2 regions of the Pseudomonas sp. H3_E07 genome follow, and region 1 is predicted to be linked to the other one. Evidence: predicted binding sites of a transcription regulator. Region 1 holds the regulator's gene; the other holds the start of a gene.
What was found. Region 1 encodes FliA, which starts transcription of late flagellar genes. Its sites were predicted from a motif close to CTAAAGTTTNNNNNNNNNNNGCCGNTAA; they were not measured.
Positions count from the first base shown of each region.

Region 1 (3,496 bases):
TTCCGGAGTGGCCGCGGTGATCGGGGCACGTTCGCGGACTTCGCTGAACATGCCGTTGACCGCATCCAGTGCTTCGAGAATCACGTCCATCAATTCCGAATCAACGTGACGCTCACCCTTGCGCAGGATGTCGAACACGTTCTCGGCAATGTGGCAGCATTCCACCAGCTCATGGAGCTGGAGGAAGCCGGCGCCCCCTTTTACAGTGTGAAAACCGCGAAAAATTGCATTGAGCAGGTTCGCATCATCCGGTCGGCTTTCCAGCTCGACCAGTTGCTCGGACAACTGCTCTAAAATTTCGCCGGCCTCTACAAGGAAATCCTGAAGGATTTCTTCATCGGCGCCGAAGCTCATGTGGGTGCTCCTTAGAAGCCTAAACTGGATAACAGGTCATCAACATCATCTTGACCCGATACAACGTCTTCACGTTTATCGGCATGAATCTGCGGACCTTCACCCTTGGCGAGATGTTTTTTTGGATCTTTTTCCGAGAGGATCGCTTCGCGGTCATGTTCAATGCCGGCAAAACGGTCAACCTGGCCTGCCATAAGCACCAATTTGAGCAAGTTGCTTTCCACTTCGGTGACCAACTGGGTCACACGCTTGATCACCTGACCGGTGAGGTCCTGGTAATCCTGGGCGAGCAGAATGTCGTTGAGGTTGCTGGAAACCGTGCGGTTTTCCTGCTCGCTGCGTGACAAGAACCCTTCGACCCGACGCGCCAACTCACGAAACTCTTCAGCGCCGACTTCGCGGCGCATGAAACGGCCCCAGTCGTTGCTCAGGGCCTGGGCTTCGTTGGCCATACCGTTGACCAGAGGCGTGGCGTTTTCCACCAGGTCCATGGTGCGGTTGGCCGCTGCCTCAGTCAGCCTGACCACATAGGACAGGCGTTCGGTGGCATCAGTGATCTGCGAGATTTCCTCAGCCTGGGGCATGTGTGGGTCAATCTGGAAATTGACGATCGCACTGTGCAGCTCGCGTGTGAGCTTGCCCACTTCCTGGTACAGGCCGCGATCACGGGTCTGGTTGAGCTCATGGATCAACTGCACCGCGTCGCCGAACTGACCTTTTTCAAGGCTTTCGACCAACTGGTGAGCATGCTTTTTCAGGGTCGACTCGAAGTCGGCCTGCGATGATTCTTTATGCTCCATAGCTCCCCCGTGGCAGCATCAATGACCGATGCGGTCGAAGATTTTTTCAATCTTCTCTTTCAAGGCCAATGCAGTGAATGGCTTGACCACGTAACCGTTTACCCCAGCTTGGGCGGCTTCGATGATCTGCTCACGCTTGGCTTCGGCGGTCACCATCAGCACAGGCAGGCCGCGCAGCTTTTCGTCAGCACGTACGTGGCGCAGCAAGTCGATACCGGTCATGCCCGGCATGTTCCAGTCCGTTACCAGAAAGTCGATGCTCCCGCTGTTGAGGATCGGAATGGCCGTAATGCCGTCATCCGCCTCGACCGTGTTAGTGAACCCAAGGTCACGCAACAGGTTTTTTATGATCCGCCGCATCGTTGAGAAGTCATCAACGATGAGGATTTTCATGTTCTTGTCCAATTCGACCTCCAAGCAGTCTTAAACGCGCCCAGCACCTGGACGCGCCATTTCAATCAACAGGCATTACACAAAAAGGACTGCCGAGGGCACCACGGGTCGAACCCGCGAAGGCTGGTCGCCCTCACGGTCTCGTCTGCAGTGTCCCCACACTGCCTGTCAGCGCGCTCGCCACTCTCCCAAACGCCCCCGCAAGCGGGCTGCGCACTGGCTGTGCAACTGGCTGACCCGCGACTCGCTGACCCCCAGGACCTCACCGATTTCCTTGAGGTTCAGCTCTTCGTCGTAGTACAACGCCAACACCAGTCGCTCACGCTCCGGCAAATTGGCAATCGCGTCCGCCAACGCCCCCTGGAAACGCTCATCTTCCAGGTCACGCGATGGCTCCATATGAGCGCTCGCGCCGTCCTCGTGCAGCCCTTCGTGTTCGCCGTCCTGCAACAGGTCGTCGAAACTGAACAGGCGGCTGCCCAAGGTATCGTTCAAAATCCCGTAGTAATCGTCGAGACTCAATTGGAGTTCGGCCGCAACTTCGTGATCTTTAGCGTCGCGACCGGTTTTTGCTTCAATTGCGCGAATTGCGTCACTGACCATGCGCGTATTGCGATGCACCGAACGCGGCGCCCAGTCACCTTTACGCACCTCATCAAGCATCGCACCACGGATACGGATCCCCGCATACGTCTCGAAACTCGCGCCCTTGCTCGCGTCATATTTGGTCGACACTTCGAGCAGGCCGATCATGCCCGCCTGGATCAGGTCTTCGACCTGGACGCTGGCCGGCAGGCGTGCCAGCAGGTGGTAGGCAATGCGCTTGACCAAGGGCGCGTAGCGCTCGATCAACTCGCCCTGACTGTCACGGGCAGACCTCTTGTAAGCGTTGTAGCCAGTCGCTGTCATAGCACGGGTCCTGCGCTCGTCTGATGCACCAATCGCTCGACGAAAAACTCCAGATGCCCCCGTGGGTTGGCGGGCAACGGCCAGGTATCGACCTTCTGGGCAATAGCCTTGAACGCCAATGCGCACTTGGAACGAGGGAACGCTTCGTAGACTGCACGCTGCTTTTGCACAGCCTTGCGCACACACTCGTCGTAGGGCACTGCGCCGACGTATTGTAAGGCGACATCGAGGAAACGATCCGTGACCTTGGTCAACTTGGCGAACAGGTTGCGCCCTTCCTGCGGGCTCTGGGCCATGTTGGCCAAGACGCGGAAGCGGTTCATGCCGTAGTCACGGTTAAGCAGTTTGATCAGGGCGTAGGCGTCGGTGATCGAGGTGGGTTCGTCGCAGACCACCAGCAACACTTCCTGCGCGGCGCGCACGAAGCTGACCACGGACTCGCCGATCCCGGCGGCGGTGTCAATCACCAGCACGTCGAGGTTATCGCCGATATCACTGAACGCCTGGATGAGGCCGGCATGCTGCGCCGGGCTCAGGTGCACCATGCTCTGGGTGCCCGAGGCAGCCGGCACGATGCGGATGCCACCGGGGCCCTGCAGCAGCACATCGCGCAGCTCGCAGCGGCCCTCGATCACATCGGCAAGGGTATGTTTGGGCGTCAGCCCCAGCAGAACGTCGACGTTCGCCAGGCCCAGGTCAGCATCCAACAGCATGACGCGACGGCCAAGCTCTGCCAGGGCCAGGGACAAATTCACTGACACGTTAGTTTTCCCGACGCCACCTTTGCCGCCGGTCACCGCGATCACCTGTACGGGATGCATGCTGCCCATTTTATTTCTTTACCTTGTCTTGCTTAGACGCAGGCTACATGGCTTGGCCGCGTGAATCGCTTGCAGACCATCGATGTAGATACATTTCACGGTGTTCATCCTGCCCTCAACCGACCCGTTTTGCCGGGTTGTGATAAAGGTCGGCGAACATATCAGCCATCGCTTCCTCGCTAGGCTCTTCTTGCATTTGCACGCTGACTGCACGGCTGA
Region 1 covers NZ_CP162795.1:4,539,977-4,543,472, reverse strand. The annotation lists gene AB4O08_RS20890 (chemotaxis protein CheA) at 1-354, opposite strand, end outside; gene AB4O08_RS20885 (protein phosphatase CheZ) at 366-1,154, opposite strand; gene AB4O08_RS20880 (chemotaxis response regulator CheY) at 1,173-1,547, opposite strand; gene fliA (RNA polymerase sigma factor FliA) at 1,716-2,456, opposite strand; gene fleN (flagellar synthesis regulator FleN) at 2,453-3,286, opposite strand; gene flhF (flagellar biosynthesis protein FlhF) at 3,393-3,496, opposite strand, start outside.

Region 2 (3,496 bases), 1.6 Mb from region 1:
AGCACGATCACCCAGAACAGCACCTGGTAAGACACCTTGCGCGTCTTGTGGCGGAACACTTGCTGGGCAATCAACGCCCCCGGCCAGCCGCCCGCCAGTTCCACGGCGTGCAGGATGTTTTCCGGGGTGCGCCAACTGTCGGTACGGGCCTTGCGCTTGTCACTCCAGTAGAGGAAGAACGCGATCACGCTGACCACGCCATAGGCCGCCAGCGGGATCACGGTCTCGCCGCGCTGCCATACCAAGATTGAACCCAGTAACGGCGCTGCGCACAGCAGCAGGAAGATCGCCGCCTTCAGGCGTGGATGCTGGATCATCATGCCTTCGCGGCCGCCCAGTCGATCCAGCCGAACTGCCAGGTCGCCAGGATCAGTAGGCCGAATGCAATGCGGTACCAGGCAAACACGGCATAGCTGTGGCTGGCGATGAACTTGAGCAGGCCCTTCACCGCAATCATCGCGAAGATGAACGAGGTCACAAAGCCGATGGCAAACACCGGCAAGTCCGCAGGCTGGAACAGGTCGCGGTACTTGTAGCCCGAATACACAGCGGCACCCACCATGGTCGGCATCGCCAGGAAGAACGAAAACTCGGTAGCGGTCTTGCGCGACAGGCCAAACAGCAAGCCGCCAATGATGGTCGAGCCGGAGCGGGAAGTCCCTGGGATCATCGCCAGGCACTGGGCCAGACCGACCTTGAGTGCGTCTTTCCAGGTGATGTCATCCACGGTTTCGGCATGCACTTCATGCTCGCGGCGCTCGGCCCACAGCATGATGATGCCGCCCACCACCAGCGCCGTCGCCACGGTGATCGGGTTGAACAGGTAGTGGTGAATCAGGTCGGCGAAAATCACCCCCAGCACCACTGCCGGCAGGAAGGCGATCAGCAGGTTGACGGTAAACCGCTGGGCCTTGCGCTGGGTCGGCAGGCCACTGACCACTTCGAAAATCTTGCCACGGAATTCCCACACCACTGCCAGGATCGCGCCCAGTTGGATGATGATGTTGAACGCATTGAAACGGTCGCCGGTAAAGTCGAGCACGTCGGCGACGATGATCTGGTGGCCGGTGCTGGAAATCGGCAGGAACTCGGTAAGCCCCTCCACAACGCCAAGAATCAATGCCTGTATGGCGGTCCAAAAATCCATGCTTCCCCCAAAGGTCTTGCTCTATGGCAAGCCTTGTTGATCTTTTTAATGGTTCACTGACGACAAGACGCGGTGTTGAGTTTCAACCCCGAGCTGCAAAAATCTTGTGAAATATCAGACAGTACTCAGGTTTTCCGAATGCAGGCCGAAAGCCTATCAGACAAGGCGGAAAAGTCGATGCAGCCCCACAATTATAAAAAGCACGGAGTGACAGGACCATGAACAGTTTGCGCAATATGTCGATCAGCCGACGCCTGTGGCTGATCCTGATAGTCGCCGTGCTGATGCTGTTGGCCCTGGGTATGCTGATGCTCAAGCAGATCCACGACGACCTGTACCAGGCCAAGCGCCAGCAGACTCAACACGTGGTCCAGACCGCCAGCGGGATCCTGACGTTTTATCACGGTCTCGAAACCACCGGCGTGATGACCCGTGAAGCCGCCCAGAAGCAAGCGTTGAGCGCGGTGCGTGGCTTGCGCTACGACCATGATGACTATTTCTGGATCAATGACCTCACTCCCGTGATGATCATGCACCCCGCCAACCCCAAGCTCGACGGCCAGAACCTCTCGGCCATCCGCGACCCCGATGGGTTTGCCGTGTTCAACGAGTTCGTGATCCTGGCCAAGGCCAAGGGCGCCGGCATCGTCAACTATCGCTGGCCGAAACCGGGCGCCGAAGCGCCGGTGGCCAAGACCTCGTATATCCAACTGTTCGAACCGTGGGGCTGGATCATCGGCTCCGGCGTGTACGTAGACGATGTGCAGGCCGAGTTCAGCAGCCAAGTCTGGAAAGCCTCGTTCATCGGCCTGGCTATCGCGCTGGTGATGGCGCTGCTGGTCTCACTGATCGCCCGCAGTATTGTGCGGCCGTTGCAAGCTGCAGTGAACGCCATGGGCAACATCGCCAGCGGCGAAAGCGACCTGACCCGCAGCCTCGACACCCATGGGCAGGACGAAGTCACCCAACTGTCCCGGCACTTCAACAGTTTCACCGCCAAGCTGCGCCAGGTAGTCGGCCAGTTGCAGGTGTGCGCCAACGCCTTGGGCCAATCCTCGCAGGAGCTGGGCAGCAACGCGACCCAGGCCCATGACCGTAGCCAGCAACAGTCCCAGCAGATGGAACTGGTGGCCACCGCCATCAACGAAGTCACCTACGGCGTGCAGGATGTGGCCAAGAATGCCGAACACGCCGCCAGCGAAATGCGCGACGCACAGGCCCAGGCCCAACAAGGGCAGGTGAATATCGACAGCAGCCTGCAGCAGATCGATCAGCTCTCCGGCACCATCAGTCAGGCGGTGGAAGTGATTCGCACCCTATCGGCAGAAAGCACCCAGATCGGCAGCGTGCTCGAAGTAATCCGCTCGATTGCCGACCAGACCAACCTGCTGGCCCTTAACGCGGCCATTGAAGCAGCACGCGCTGGCGAGCAAGGGCGTGGCTTCGCCGTGGTGGCCGATGAAGTGCGACTGCTGGCCCAGCGCACGCAAAAATCCACCGCCGAGATCCAGGGCATGATCGAGCGCTTGCAAGGCCACTCGGAAGCGGCGGTCAAGGTGATCAGCGACAGCCACAGCGCCTCACAGCTGACCATCGAACAAGCCGGCCAGGCCGGCGCCAGCCTGACCGCCATCGGCGAGTCACTGCGCAACCTCAACGGCCTCAACGCCTCGATTGCCAGCGCCACCCTGCAACAAGCGCATGTGGTGGAGGACATCAACCAGAACGTCACCGAGGCGGCCGGTTTGTCCCACAGCACGGCATTGGCGGCGGAGCAGTCGAGTGTGGCGAGTGCGCATTTGCGTGGTCTGAGCGAACAGCTCGACGGCCTGCTGCGTCAATTCAAGGTCTGATCCGGGGGTGAGCGGGCTAGCCCCGCTCACCCCATCAGTTAATTCCTACGCCAATCTTCTTTCGTTACAATCACCGCCCTCTCCCATTCTCCCAAGGAACCACCATGTCCGGGCTTGAACTGTTCGCCGCCGCCCTCGGGGTGATCGCTGTGTGGCTGACCGTCAAGCAAAATCCCTGGTGCTGGCCCATCGGCCTGGTGATGGTGTTGCTGTACACCTGGGTGTTCTTCGACGTGAAACTCTATTCCGACATGCTGCTGCAAGTGGTTTACGCCGCGTTGCAAGTCTACGGCTGGTGGCAGTGGACCCGTGCCGGCGAGGTCAAGCAAGGACGTCAGGTCACCAGCCTCGGTGTCCCGGCGATCATGGCCAGCCTGGCGGTGGGCGCAGTCGGTAGCCTGTTGCTCGGTGCCGCCATGGCCCACTGGACGGATGCTGCCCAGCCCTGGCTCGACGCCGCCCTTACCGGCTTCAGCCTGGTAGCGCAGATGTGGAT
Region 2 covers NZ_CP162795.1:17,067-20,562, forward strand. The annotation lists gene AB4O08_RS00085 (DUF1294 domain-containing protein) at 1-320, opposite strand, end outside; gene AB4O08_RS00090 (undecaprenyl-diphosphate phosphatase) at 317-1,147, opposite strand; gene AB4O08_RS00095 (methyl-accepting chemotaxis protein) at 1,366-3,000, shown strand; gene pnuC (nicotinamide riboside transporter PnuC) at 3,105-3,496, shown strand, end outside.
Region 2: a site for FliA is predicted at 1,272-1,299, ahead of AB4O08_RS00095 (methyl-accepting chemotaxis protein). Genes of this name have one in related genera too.